One region of the Caulobacter sp. GW821-FHT12D05 genome, then DNA from elsewhere that is predicted to be linked to it. Evidence: riboswitches for the same ligand, from Rfam matches in the RefSeq annotation. Region 1 holds a riboswitch; the other holds the start of a gene.
The links. Region 1 has a riboswitch for glycine ahead of gcvT (glycine cleavage system aminomethyltransferase GcvT). Riboswitches for the same ligand answer to the same signal wherever they lie in the genome.

Region 1 (7,252 bases):
GGAAGGCGACGTTGGACACGTCCTTGGGCGTCCAGGCGGCGGCGTCCTTGATGTCCTCGATCAGGGTCACCGAGCCTTCCGGCAGCTGGCCCATGGTGCCGATCACTTCCGGGTGGCCGGCATGGCCGATCAGCACGATCTCGCGGCCGGCGTCGAAATGCTTCTGGGCCTCGACATGGACCTTGGAGACCAGCGGGCAGGTGGCGTCCAGATAGATCATCTGCCGCGACTGGGCCTCGGCCGGCACCGACTTGGGCACGCCGTGGGCCGAGAACACCACCGGGCGGTCGTCGGGCGCCTCGGACAGCTCCTCGATGAACACCGCGCCCAGGGCCTTGAGGCGATCGACGACGTGGCGGTTGTGCACGATCTCGTGACGCACATAGACCGGCGCGCCGAACTTCTCGACGGCGCGTTCGACGATCTGGATGGCGCGATCCACCCCGGCGCAGAAGCCGCGCGGGCTGGCCAGCACGAGCGAGATCGGGCGACGGATCGGGGTCTGGGCGTTCATGGCGCGGAAACTAGTCTCTCAAGAGGCCCGGCGCCAGGAGTCTGCGTCGTTGCGACGTCACGCATATGCCTTTATCAGGCTGCATGACGCCGAAGGGGCTCCATGGCCCCGCTTGGCTCTTCTTGTCCGGAACCGACGTTTCATGCGCCGCACCTTTTCGCTCGCCCTCAGCGCTTTGATGGCCGTCTCGATCGCCGCGACCACGGCGACGATCGCTCACGCCCAAGGCCCCGGCGGCGGCGGTGGCGGTCAGGACGACGGCGACCAGGCCGCCAAGAAGAAGAAGCGCGACGAGGAGTGGAACCAGCCCAAGGCGCCGCTGCCGCAGCTGCGCAACGCCGGTCCGTGCCCCTATGTGAAGGTGCTGTACGACGCCAGCCGCTATGTCGAGTTCAAGGACGCCAAGGAATCGGCCGCCCAGGCCGGCTTCACCGGCGAGATCCAGAGCCTGAGCTCGGGCTGCGCCTACAAGAGCGACGAGCCGATCAAGATCCGCGCCGAGGTCCTGTTCCAGCTGGGCAAGGGCCCGCAGGCTCAGGGCGACAAGCACGTCTACCGCTACTGGATCGCCGTGACCGAGCGGAACCAGTCGGTCATCGCCAAGGAATATTTCGACCTGCCGGTGACCTTCGCCGCCGGCCAGGACCGCGCCTATGCGCGTGAGACCATCGAGCAGATCACCATTCCGCGCGCCGACGCCAAGGTCAGCGGCGGGAACTTCGAGGTGCTGATCGGCTTCGACGTGACGCCGGAAATGGCGGCCTTCAACCGTGAGGGCAAGCGCTTCCGGGTCAATGCCGGCCAGACCGCCCAAGCAGGGACGACCACTAAGCAATGAACGATTTGAAGCGGTCCTTGAGCGAGGCGGCCGCGGCCGCTTTCCAGGCCGCCGGACTTCCTCCCGAGTTCGGACGCGTCACCGCCTCCGACCGACCCGACCTAGCCGATTTCCAGTGCAACGGCGCCCTCGCGGCGGCCAAGAGCGCCAAGCGTAATCCGCGCGAGATCGCGGTGCAGGTCGTCGATATCCTCAAAGGGGATCCCCGCCTGGCTTCGGTGGAGATCGCCGGGGTCGGCTTCATCAACATGCGCGTCAGCGACGAGGCCCTGTCGGCCCGCGTCCGCGAGATCGCCGGGGATGACCGCGTCGGCGCCCAGCTGCTGGAAGACCCGCGCCGCGTCCTGATCGACTATGCCGGCCCCAACGTCGCCAAGCCGATGCACGTGGGCCACCTGCGCGCCTCGATCATCGGCGAGTCGGTCAAGCGCCTGTACCGCTTCCGCGGCGACGACGTGGTGGGCGACGCGCACTTCGGCGACTGGGGCTTCCAGATGGGCCTGCTCATCTCGGCCATCGTCGACGAGGACGCCTTCATCCGCGCCCTGATGGACAAGCTGCCGGAAGCGCCGCGCGGCTTCAGCGCCGCCGACGAAGCCAAGGTGATGGCCGAGTTCGAGAGCCGGATCACCCTGGCCGATCTCGACCGTATCTATCCGGCCGCCTCGGTGCGCCAGAAGGAAGATCCGGCCTTCAAGGAGCGCGCCCGCAAGGCGACCGCCGAACTGCAGAACGGCCGCTTCGGCTACCGCCTGCTGTGGCGCCACTTCGTCAATGTCAGCCGCGTGGCCCTGGAGCGCGAGTTCCACGCCCTGGGCGTCGACTTCGACCTGTGGAAGGGCGAGAGCGACGTCAACGACCTGATCGAACCGATGGTCAACCAGCTGGAGCACAAGGGCTTGCTGGTCGAGGACCAGGGCGCCCGCATCGTCCGCGTGGCCCGCGAGGGCGACAAGCAGGACGTGCCGCCGTTGCTGGTGGTGTCGTCGGAAGGCTCGGCCATGTACGGCACGACCGACCTGGCCACGATCCTGGATCGTCGCAAGTCGTTCGACCCGCACCTGATCCTCTACTGCGTGGACCAGCGCCAGGCCCTGCACTTCGAGACCGTGTTCCGCGCCGCCTATCTGGCCGACTACGCCACCGAAGGCTCGTTGGAGCACATCGGCTTCGGCACCATGAACGGCACGGACGGCAAGCCCTTCAAGACCCGCGCCGGCGGCGTCCTGAAGCTGCACGACCTGATCGAGATGGCCCGCGAAAAGGCCCGCGAGCGCCTGCGCGAAGCGGGCCTGGGCGCCGAGCTGTCGGAAGCCCAGTTCGAAGACACCGCCCACAAGGTTGGCGTGGCGGCCCTGAAGTTCGCCGACCTGCAGAACTTCCGCGGCACCTCGTACGTCTTCGACCTCGACCGCTTCACCAGCTTCGAGGGCAAGACCGGCCCCTACCTGCTGTACCAGTCGGTGCGCATCAAGAGCGTGCTGCGCAAGGCGTCGGAAGCCGGCGCGACCGCCGGCCGCATCGTGATCCACGAACCGGCCGAGCGCGACCTGGCCATGCTGCTGGACGCCTTCGAGGGCGCCCTGCAGGAGGCCTATGACAAGAAGGCCCCCAACTTCGTGGCCGAGCACGCCTACAAGCTGGCCCAGACCTTCTCGAAGTTCTACGCCGCCTGCCCGATCATGAGCGCCGACACCGAAGAGCTGCGGGCCTCGCGCCTGAGCCTCGCCGAAACGACGCTGCGGCAGCTGGAGCTGACCCTCGACCTGCTGGGTATCGAAGCGCCCGAGCGGATGTAACCTCCCTCGCGCCCTCCGGCGGTTGCAATCGCCGCGAGGGCGCAGGACAGTCCCGGCGCTTTTATGCGTTCGGGAGGGGTTATGAATTCGTCCGTGGTCGCCATGTTGATGGCGAGCGTCTGCGTGAGCGCGATCGCTGGGCCGAGCCTGGCCGCCGACAAGGCCAAATCCACCGACAAGTTCGCTGAAGCCACCGCCGGGCTCGAGCGCAAGGACGGGCTGGTTCCGGTCTTCGTCGACAAGAAAGACGGCAAGGTCTTTCTGCTGCTGCCCAAGCCGGGCGCGGACGGGATCGCGGGGCGGTATCTTTACCAGACCTATCTGCGCGCTGGCCTGGGCTCGAACCCGACCGGCCTGGATCGCTCGGCGCCAGGCGACACCCAGATCATCGCCTTCCGCCGCGTGGGCGGGAAGGTCATCGCCCAGTTCGAGAACTGGGGGTTCCTGGCCCCGCGCGGCTCGGCCGACGAGCAGGCGGCGGTGAAGGACTCGTTCCCGGTCTCCAGCGTCTGGTCCAACGCCATCGAGGCCGAGGGCGCGGATGGCCGACTGCTGGTCGATGTCACCAGCTTCCTGGTCCGTGACGCTCAGGGCGTGGCCAAGACCCTCAAGCGCAGCAAGCAGGGCGACTTCCGGCTGAACGACGGCCTGTCCTATGCCGACACCGGCGAGGTGAACGTCTTCCCCCTGAACGTCGAGCTGGAGGCGGTCGAGACCTTCGTCGGCGATGATCCGGGCGGCGAGGTGCGCGGTATCGTGCCGGATCCGCGCAACGTCACCCTGGTGCTGCACCACTCATTCGTGGCCCTGCCCGAGCCGGGCTACATCCCGCGCCAGAACGACCCGCGTGTCGGCGTCATCGACCACACCGTGGCGGACTATTCCGCGCCGCTGAACGAGCCGGTGGTCTATCGCCTGGCGCACCGCTTCCGCCTGGAGAAGACCGATCCCGCCGCCGCCCGGTCGCCGGTCAAGAAGCCGATTGTCTTCTATGTCGACCGCGCCGCGCCCGAGCCGGTGCGCTCGGCCCTGGTCGAGGGCGGACGCTGGTGGAACCAGGCGTTCGAGGCGGCCGGCTTCATCGACGCCTTCAAGGTCGAGGTGCTGCCCGATGGGGTCAGCCCGCTGGACGCCCGCTACAACGTCGTCAACTGGGTGCACCGCCAGACGCGCGGTTGGTCCTACGGCCACGCGGTGGTCGATCCGCGCACCGGCGAGATCATCAAGGGCGACGTCCTCTTGGGCTCGGACCGCATCCGCCAGGATCGGCTGATCTTCGAGGGCCTGCTGGGCGCCGACAAGACCGGGACGGGCGGCCCCAACGATCCGATCGAGATTTCGCTGGCCCGCATCCGCCAGCTGTCGCCGCATGAGATCGGCCACTCGATCGGCTTGCAGCACAATTTCGCGGCCAGCACCTATGCCGGCCGCGCCTCGGTCATGGACTATCCGGGGCCGAAGGTCGCCATCAAGGACGGCCAGCTGGACTTCTCCGACGCCTACGGGCGCGGGATCGGGGCCTGGGACAAGTTCGTGATCGACTGGCTGTACGGCGTGGCCCCAGCGGGCGTCGACGAGAAGGCCTGGCTGAAGGCCAAGGCCGACAAGAGCCAGGCCGAGGGCCTGCGCTATGTCTCCGACGAGGACGCGCGGGGGCAGGATACGCCGCACCCGCTGGGCGCGGTCTGGGACAACGGCGCCGATCCGGTCGCCGAGCTCGACCAGACCATGGCGGTGCGCAAGATCGCCCTGGACCGTTTCGGCCTCGGCAACCTGCCCAAGGGCGCTTCGGTCGCCGACCTGCGCCGCATCGTCGTGCCGATCTACATCTTCCATCGTTACCAGGTCGACGCGACGGCCAAGCTGGTCGGCGGGGTCGACTTCACCTACGGCGCGCAGGGCGATGGCCATGAGGCCAGCAAGCCGGTCCCGGCCGCCCGCCAGGCCGCTGCGATCGACGCTCTGCTGAAGACGGTGACGCCGGCCGCGCTGGACCTCTCCGACAAGACCCTGGATGTCCTGACCTCGGGCCAATCGCAGGGAACCGACCACGCCTACGAGATCGAGACCTTCCAGCAGGGTCCGGTGTTTGACCTGCCCGCCACAGCCGAGGTCGCGGCCGACATGGTCTGGAGCGATCTCTTCGCGCCGGCGCGCCTGAACCGCCTGGTCGAGGCCAAGCGTCGTGACGCCGCCCAGCCGGGCGTCGAGGGGCTGCTGGACAAGGCCCTGGCCTTCGCTGCCTTCGACGGTAAGGCGACCGGTCGCCAAGCCGAACTGGCTCGCCGCGTGCGTCAGCGCATGGTGGTCAGCCTGGCCGACGCCCTGGCCGACAAGAGCCTGTCGCCGACCGCCGCCGCCGTGATCCGCGCGCGCCTGGCCGACTGGGGCAAGGGGCTGACGGCAGCAGCGACCGGCGGCGCGGCCGACCGCGCCCAGGCTCGCGCGCTGGCCGGGATCGTCGCCGACGAGAGCGGCGGTCGCCTGGCCGCCCTGGTCGAGGACGGCAAGGCCAAGGTTGTCACCCCGCCCGGTCCGCCGATCGGCGAGGACGACTGGTTCGGGGATCTTTAGGCCGCGCTTGACTCAGGGGCAGCCCTCCCGCATTGACCCCGACGACCCTCGCGGGAGACGTCGGGATTCGCTCCCGAGGCCGAAGGCGCAACCGCCCCGGAAACGCTCAGGCAAAAGGACCGCGCGGGTTTAGAAACGCTGGAAAGCAGTCGCTCGAAAGAGTGGCTCGCCGAAGGAGCAAGGCCGACCTCAAACAGCAGAGGGGGAAGGCCGGAATCTCTCAGGCACAAGGGACAGCGGGGGCGCGACCAACCGGCGGACGCCGGTCGTCTCGCCGACCCCGCTAGGAGCCCGCACAGTGTCCGATCAAGACCTCAAGAAGACCCCCTTGTTCGACGCCCACGTGGCGCTGGGCGCGCGCATGGTGCCGTTCGCCGGCTACTCCATGCCGGTGCAGTACAAGGACGGGGTGCTGAAAGAGCACCTCTGGACCCGCGAGCACGCTGGCCTGTTCGACGTCTCGCACATGGGCCAGGCCCGCCTGCGCGGCGAGAACCCCGCCAAGAGCTTCGAGAAGGTCGTCTCGGCCGACTACCAGGGCCTGAAGGCTGGCAAGCAGCGCTACGGCGTGCTGCTGAATGCCGAGGGCGGGATCATCGACGACCTGATGACCGCGCGTCCCGACGACGACGGCCTGTTCGTGGTGGTCAACGGCGCCTGCAAGGACAACGACTACAAGATCATCGCCGACGCCCTGGCCGGCGAGGCCACGGTGACCCGTCTGAAAGACCGCGCGCTGCTGGCGCTGCAAGGTCCGGAAGCCGCCGCCGTGCTGGCCGCGCATGTGCCGGAAGCCGCTGGCATGGTGTTCATGGACACTGTCGCCCTGGCCGCCTTCGGCGTCGACGCGATCATCTCGCGCTCGGGCTACACGGGCGAGGACGGCTACGAGATCTCGGTCCCAGCCGACGCCGCCGAGGGCATCTGGAACACCCTGCTGGCCGACGAACGCGTCAAGCCGATCGGCCTGGGCGCCCGCGACAGCCTGCGCCTGGAAGCGGGCCTGCCGCTGTACGGCCACGACCTGGACGAGACCGTCTCGCCGATTGAGGGCGGGCTGAACTTCGCCGTCGGCAAATCGCGCCGCGAGGCCGGCGACTATCTGGGCGCGGCCCGGATCGGCAAGGAACTGGCCGGCGAACTCTCGCGCGTCCGCGTCAATCTCAAGGTGCTGGAAGGCGCCCCGGCTCGTGAAGGCGCCGAGATCGCCGACGAAGCGGGCAATGTCATCGGCAAGGTGACCAGCGGCGGCTTCGCGCCCTCGCTCGGCTTCCCCATCGCCATCGGTTTCGCCCCGCCGGCCTATGCGGTCGTGGGCGCGAAGCTCAAGGTCATCGTTCGTGGAAAGCAGGCCGCTGCAGAAGTGGTCGCCACCCCGTTCGTTCCGAACCGTTACGTCCGCAAACTCTAATCAAGGGCCGACAGAGATGCGTTTCACCAAAGATCATGAATGGGTCGTCGTCCAAGGCGACGTCGCCACCGTCGGCATCACCGCCTACGCCGCCGAGCAACTGGGCGACGTGGTGT
Region 2 (7,252 bases), on a different contig from region 1:
GCGAGGCTTGGGCGCGAGTCGTCAGGTCGGCCGTGAGGCGGCGCAATGGCGCCAGGCCCCAGCCGACGGCGGGAATGACCAGGACGCCGGCGACCACGACCAGCAGCACCGGCAGGCCGATCAGGCTGGACAGCAGCTCGCGCTCGCTGGCCTTGCGCGAATCCAGGCTCTGAGCCACGGCCACGACGACGGGCTCGCGCACGCCTGGCACCAGCACCGTCGACTGGGCGATGCGCACCTCATAGCCGCGCATCCTGGCGTAGTTGAAGTTGGTCTCGTTCGGCGCGGGCGCGGGCAGACGGGGCAGGTCGCCATAGCCGGTGACCAGGCGCGGGCCCTGGCGCACAGCGTAGAACACCGCGTCGCGCTCGGGGCTGTCCAGCAAGCCCAGCGCCCAAGGCGGCAGGGCCACCTGGGCCTGGCCCTCGCGCACGCCGATCTGAGCGACGATCGAGGCCGCCGAGCCGGCCAGCAGGCGGTCCGACGACTTCTCGACGACGGCGTGGGCGGCCAGGGCGCCGGCCAGGGCGAGCGCCGCGCCCAGTAGGGCCAGGGGCGCGACCTGGGCCAGCAGCAGACGGCCAACCAGGCTGGGATGGGTGCGGCTCACGGGTCGAGCCGGTAGCCCACGCCGCGCAGGGTGCTGAGGCGCGGACCGTCCGGCGCCAGCTTGCGCCGCAGGCGGCCGACATGGATGTCCAGGGCGTTGGGCGAGGGATCCTGCTCGTCGGGAAAGACCTCTGCGGCCAGGCGTCCGCGCTCGACCACGCGGCCGGGGCGCGAAGCCAGCACCTTCAGCGCCGCCCACTCGCGCGGACGCAGGTCCAGCCGCCGCTCGCCGATCCAGGCCGCGCCGGCCTCCCAGTCGCAGGCCAGGGTCCCGACATGGATAGTGCGGGCCGCATAGCCGCTTTTGCGCCGGACCACGGCGCGCACGCGGGCCACCAGCTCGAACGGGTCGAAGGGCTTCAGCACATAGTCATCCGCGCCCATGTCCAGGCCGGCGATGCGGTCGTGCACGGCGTCGCGGGCCGTCAGCATGACAATCGGCGTCAGCACGCCTTCGCGGCGCAGCTGGCCCAGGATCTCGAAGCCGTCGATGTCGGGCAGGCCGATGTCCAGGACAATGGCCTCGAAGTCGCCGCCGGCGGCCAGGGCCAGGGCGGCTTCGCCGGTCTCGGCGCAGATCGCCTGGTGCCCCTCGCTCTCCAGCGTCGCGGTCAGCGAACGGCGTAGAGGCGGATCATCCTCGACAACGAGTATCTTCATCGGGGATGTAGGGACCGAACGCGGGAAGGAGAAAGCGCCATCCGACGCCGATTGCCACGAGCGGTCAAGAGACGCGGGCTGCTGGCCGCCGCGCTGATGCTCGCCTCGGCGCTGGCGGGCTGCGCGCCCAAGCATCCTGGGCAGGAGACGAGCGGCTGGGACGTACGCGCCGCCGAGCGCGAGGGCGAGGTCGTCGTCTACGCCAATACCGACGTCCACCAGGCGATCGGCGAAGGCTTCCAGCAGCGCTTCCCCAAGATCAAGGTCCGGTTCGTCGAACTGGCCGCCACGCCGATGCGCACGCGCCTGATCGCCGAGATCGACGCCAACAAGCCCGTCGGCGACGTCGCCTGGAGCTCGTCGATGGACATCCAGGTCAAGCTGATCAATGACGGCTACGCTCAGACCTATCGCAGTCCCGAGGCGAAGGGCCTGCCGGCCTGGGCGGTCTGGCGCGACCAGGGCTATGGCGTCACGGCCGAGCCGATCGTTTTCGCCTACAACAAGAAGGTGCTGAAGGCGTCGGAGGTCCCGCGCAGCCACGCGGCTCTGCTGGCGGCGTTGCGCGCTGACCCGGCGCGCTGGCGCGGCCGCATCGCCATGTACGATCCCGAAAAGAGCGGGGTCGGGTTCATGTACTTGTCCAGCGACCTGCAAGCCTATCCGGACGCTTGGGCGCTGTACGAGGAACTGGCCAAGTCGAAGCCGCACCTGTTCGTGCCGGGCGCGGCGCTGCTGAACGAGCTGTCGGGGCCGGGGTTGCTGGTGTTCAATATGAACGGCTTCTACGCTGACTGGTGGGCGCGCCATCGCAACCCTGACGTCGGCTATGTGGTGCCGACCGATTATCACCTGTCGATTTCGCGGGTGGCCTTCATCACCCGCTCGGCGCCGCATCCCAAGGCCGCGCGCGTTTTCCTGGATTATCTGATGTCCGAGGACGGCCAGAAGCGCCTGGCCGAGGCGCGGCTGACGCCGATCCGGCCGGTCGGCGGCGCGGCGACTCTTGGCCCCGGCGGACGGCCGATCCGCGTCGGGCCGGCCTTGCTGGCCAATTTCGACCAAGGCCGTCGAGCTGAATTGCTGGCCCGTTGGCGCAACGCCGCCGCCGGTCGGTGATATATGTGCAAATATTGGGCTTTTGGCGCCTATAGTTTGTGCATTCGTGGGCGAAACGCCTAAGCGTCGCTGTTTCTCGGGGGTCATGCCAAACGGTCCAAACTGTCACGGACCTGTCACGGCCACGAACCTGGGCGAGAGCCGACGAGCGAACCGCGTGGCCTCGGGTTGAGCTTGGGAATTTCCATCTCTCCGTTCATAAACCTGGTGGGCGTTTATGCCGCGCGAGCGGCTTTTGACGGGATCAAACGAAGCGTTCGTATTGCCCGGGTTCTCGCGGAAGAGATCGGGTTTCGGCCCGACGCCGAAGGCGCAACCGCCCCGGAAACGCTCAGGCACCAAGGACCGCAGAACACGAGGACGCTGGAAAGCAGGACCGCTCCATAAGCGAGCGGCCTCGCCGAAGGAGCAAGGGCGCACATGCGCCTGAATCTCTCAGGCCACGGGACAGCGGGGGCAGAGGAACGCCTGTGACGCCTGGAGGTGCTGACCTTCCGGCGACGCGCAACCGAACGCGGCCGAGCAACGGCCGTGGCGGGAGAGGGCGACTGTCGACTGCTGAAACAGAGGGGATCTCTTTTGAATTCTTCGCGTCAAACCCGTCGGAACCTGCTGCTGGGTTGCAGCCTCGTTCCCGCCGTCCTGGTCCTGCACGGCGCAGCCTTCGCTCAAGACGCGGCGGCTAAGGCCGACGACACGAGCGTTGGTGAGATCGTCGTCACCGCCTCGCGCATCGACCGCGCCGGCTTCCAGGCCCCGACCCCGACCGTGCGCGTCACCGCCCAGGACCTCGCCGTCGGCGCCCGTCCGAACGTGGCCGCCGCCCTGAACGACCTGCCGCAGTTCCGCGCCACCACCTCGCCGCAGACCACCGGCACCAACACCGGCGCTGGCAACGCTCCGGTCGACCTGCGTGGCCTCGGCATCAACCGCACCCTGGTGCTGCTGGATGGCCGTCGCTTCTCGGGCGAGAACGACCTCAACATGATCCCCAGCGTGCTGCTGAAGGGCGTGGACGTCGTGACCGGCGGCGCCTCGGCCGCCTGGGGTTCGGGCGCCGTCGCCGGCGTCGTCAACCTGTCCATCGACCGCACCTTCACCGGCTTCAAGTTCGGCATCGAAGGCGGCGAGTCGTCCTTTGACGACGCCAAGCAGATCCGCGTCGAAGGCGCGGCCGGCACGACCTTCGCCAATGGCCGCGGCCACTTCGTCATCGGCGGCGAATATCTCGACAACGACGGCGTCATTCCGAAGAACAGTCGCCCGAACATCGGCCGCTGGGCCACCATCTCGAACGGCGCGGGCCGCTTCATCCTGGCGCCCGACGTCGGCTTCGCGAATGCGGCCCCGGGCGGCCTGATCATGTCGGGCGTGCTGCGCGGCCAGACCTTCAATCCGGACGGCACCCTGCGCGCCTTCGACTACGGTACGGTGCAGGGCACGAACTCGATCGGTGGCGAAGGCCCCTCGAACGACGACCTGTCGCCGCTGGTCACGCCGCAGAAGCGCTACGCCACCATGGCCAGCGCCACCTACGACCTGACCGACAAGGTCAAGCTGACGGCCGAGCTGCGTCGCTCGCGGATGTGGAACAACTACATCTGGTTCGGCGACCACAACCGCGGCAACCTGACGATCAAGTCGGACAACGCCTTCCTGCCGACGGCGGTGAAGACGGCGATGGCCGCTGCGGGCCAGACCACCTTCACGATGGGTCGCTTCAACACCGAGGCCTATCCGACGATCGACTTCGAGCGCGTCTCGACCCAGGGCACGATCGCCCTGGACGGCGAGCTCGACGGTGGCTGGCGCTGGAGCGCCTACTACAGCCACGGCGAGCAGGAAAACAACATCGACACCCCTGGGTTCTTCCTGACCCAGAACTACGCCAACGCCGTCGACTCGGTGATCAGCCCGACCACCGGCCAGGCGGTCTGCCGGATCGCCCTGAGCAACCCGACGACCAACTGCGTGCCGATCAACCTGTTCGGACAGGGCGCGCCCTCGCAGGCGGCGCTGGCTTACGTCACCGGCACGCCGTCGATGCGTGAAACCAGCAAGCTGGACGTCGGCGGCTTCAGCCTGCGCGGCGAGCCCTTCTCGCTGCCGGCCGGTCCGGTCTCGATCGCTGTCGGCGCCGAGGCCCGCAAGGAGTCTGTCGATCGCACGGTCGGCGCTCTGGACACCGCCAAGGCCTTCACCTCGTTCAGCTTCTCGGCCATGGCCGGCAGCTTCAGCGTCAAGGAAGCCTTCGCCGAAGTGCTGGTGCCGGTCGTTCGTGACGTCCCGGTCTTCAACAAGCTGGAAATCAACGCCGCCGCGCGCATCTCGGACTACGACACCACCGGTTCGATCTGGTCGTGGAAGCTGGGCGCCACCAACGAGTTCTTCCCGGGCTTCCGTGGTCGCATCACCAAGTCGCGTGACATCCGTTCGGCCAACCTGACCGAGCTCTTCACGTCGTCGACGACCGGCTACAACACCCTGACCGACCCGACGAACAACTCCAGCGTCTATGTGCTGACCAACGGCGGCGGCAACCCGAACCTGAACCCTGAGACGGCCAAGACCTTCACTACGGGCTTCGTCTATTCGCCGCCGGCGATCTCGGGCCTGAGCATGTCGGTCGACTACTTCAACATCAACATCGACAACGTGATCACCACGATCGCGGCCCAGGACATCGTCACCCGGTGCGCCAACGGCAACCAGGACCTGTGCTCGCGGATCACCCGTGACTCTGCCGGCACGATCACCCGGATCGTCTCGACCTACGTCAACCTGGCCAACTACAAGACCGACGGCTTCGACGCCGAGATCTCGTACTCGACCGCGTTCGACCGCCTGATCCCGGGCGCTCCGGGCCGTATCCGCGCCCGCCTGCTGGGCACCTGGATCAACAGCCTGACCACCAACGACGGCGTCAGCAAGATCGAGTACGTCAAGTCGCAGGGCTATTCGTTCGGTCTGGGCGCGCCCAAGACCCGCGCGAACGCCTCGATCGACTGGGCCGGCGACGTCTTCAGCGCCAACCTTCGCGCCCGCTACATCTCGGCGGGCAACTACAACAGCACCGTCGATCTGGTGAACAACCACATCAAGGCCTACACCTATTACGACCTGGGCCTTGCGGCGAAGCTGCCCGAGATCCGCGGCAACGCGATCGAGCTCTACGCCAACGCCACCAACCTGTTCGACAAGAAACCTCCGGTCAGCTCGCTGTACTCGCCGTACTACGACGTGATCGGTCGCTATGTGACCGTCGGCGCGCGGATGCGTTTCTAAGCCCGCCCGACACCGCGCCGCCGGCTGCTTCCCCCCAAGCCCCTCCCGCCGGCGGCGCTCCCCCTTTCTTCCGAGGCGTTCCTCACATGATTTCTCGCCACTCCCTGGCGCTGGCCCTGCTGGCCTGCGCCGCCGCGACTCCCTTGGCGGCGCAGACCGTCGCGCCGCCTGCCGCCGTCGTCATCGACGGCGCGCCGGCCATTCCACAAGAGCTGGCGGCCGCGACCGCGCCGTATCTGCAGTCCCGTCACGCTGACTTCCTGGGCTGGAACACGGCTGACCGTTCGATGCTGATCAAGACCCGCTTCGGCGGCTCGAACCAGATCCACATCGTGGCCAAGCCCGACGGCGACCGTCGTCAGATCAGCTTCGAGAACGAGCCGATCCTGGCCGCGGCCCTCTCGCCCAAGGGCGACACCCTGGTGATCCAGAAGGACAAGGGCGGCGACGAGTTCTACCAACTCTACGCCCTTGAAGCCGGTCGCCCGCGCCTGATCACCGACGGCAAAAGCCGCAACTGGTTTGGCGCCTGGTCGCCGGATGGCAAGCAGGTCGGCTACGCCTCGTCGCGCCGCAATGGCGCGGACATGGACCTCTACGTCGTCGACCCGAAGGACCCCAAGACCGATCGCCTGGTCGCCCAGGTCACCGGCGGCGGCTGGAACATCGCCGACTTCTCCGCCGATGGCGCCAAGGCCCTGGTCCTGAACCGCATGTCGGTCAACGAGGCCATGGTCTACGAACTGGATTTGGCGACCGGCAAGATGAAGCCCCTGACCGATCCCAAGGCCAAGGCGTCCTACGTCGATCCCAAATACGGCCATGACGGCTCGGTGTGGCTGACCTCGAACAAGGGTTCTGACTTCCAGCGCCTGGGCAAGCTGGACGCCAAGGGCGGCTTTACGCCGGTTTCCAAGGAGCCGCGCTGGGACGTCAGCGATTTCGCCGTCTCACCGGATGGCGCGTTCGCGGTCTACGCCATCAACGAGGCCGGCGTGTCGCGCGTGCGGGTGCTGGATATCGCCACTGGCGCCGTGCGTCCGGTCACTGGCCTGCCGGCAGGCGTGATCCCTTACGCCATCGGCGCGGCCATCGAGATCTCGCCCTGGGGCCAGATCGGACTTTCCATGTCCAGCGCCAAGGTGCCGGGCGACGCCTTCTCGATCGACGCCAAGACCCTGGCCGTCACCCAGTGGACGCACAGCGAAACCGGCGGTTTGGACCCGAACCTGAACGTCGAGCCCAAGCTGGTGGAGGTCGCCAGCTTCGATGGCGAGAAGGTGTCGGGCTTCCTCTACCAGCCCGACCCGGCCAAGTTCCCCGGCAAGCGTCCGCTGATCGTCGACATCCACGGGGGGCCGGAAGGCCAGACCCGTCCCGACTTCCTCGGCGGAAACAACTATTTGCTCAATGAGCTGGGCATCGCGCTGTTTTTCCCGAACGTGCGCGGCTCCACCGGCTATGGCGCGCGGTTCGTCAATCTCGACAACGGGCCGTTCAAGCGCGAGGACTCGGTCAAGGACATCGGCGCCTTCCTCGACACGCTCGAGAAGGATCCGGCCCTGGACGCTAGCCGCTT

Region 2: another riboswitch for glycine. It lies ahead of AC1RRR_RS02305 (TonB-dependent receptor domain-containing protein); the one in region 1 lies ahead of gcvT (glycine cleavage system aminomethyltransferase GcvT).

What each region holds. Positions count from the first base shown of each region.
Region 1 is NZ_JBXAQO010000003.1:175,055-182,306, forward strand. Features, by position in the region: gene ispH (4-hydroxy-3-methylbut-2-enyl diphosphate reductase) at 1-514, opposite strand, end outside; gene AC1RRR_RS13715 (Tat pathway signal sequence domain protein) at 657-1,352, shown strand; gene AC1RRR_RS13720 (arginine--tRNA ligase) at 1,349-3,151, shown strand; gene AC1RRR_RS13725 (zinc-dependent metalloprotease) at 3,233-5,725, shown strand; glycine riboswitch at 5,767-5,857, shown strand; gene gcvT (glycine cleavage system aminomethyltransferase GcvT) at 6,024-7,136, shown strand; partial or broken gene gcvH (glycine cleavage system protein GcvH) at 7,147-7,252, shown strand, end outside.
Region 2 is NZ_JBXAQO010000001.1:504,167-511,418, forward strand. Features, by position in the region: gene AC1RRR_RS02290 (sensor histidine kinase) at 1-610, opposite strand, end outside; gene AC1RRR_RS02295 (response regulator transcription factor) at 607-1,269, opposite strand; gene AC1RRR_RS02300 (ABC transporter substrate-binding protein) at 1,366-2,388, shown strand; glycine riboswitch at 2,656-2,746, shown strand; glycine riboswitch at 2,750-2,841, shown strand; gene AC1RRR_RS02305 (TonB-dependent receptor domain-containing protein) at 2,968-5,673, shown strand; gene AC1RRR_RS02310 (S9 family peptidase) at 5,760-7,252, shown strand, end outside.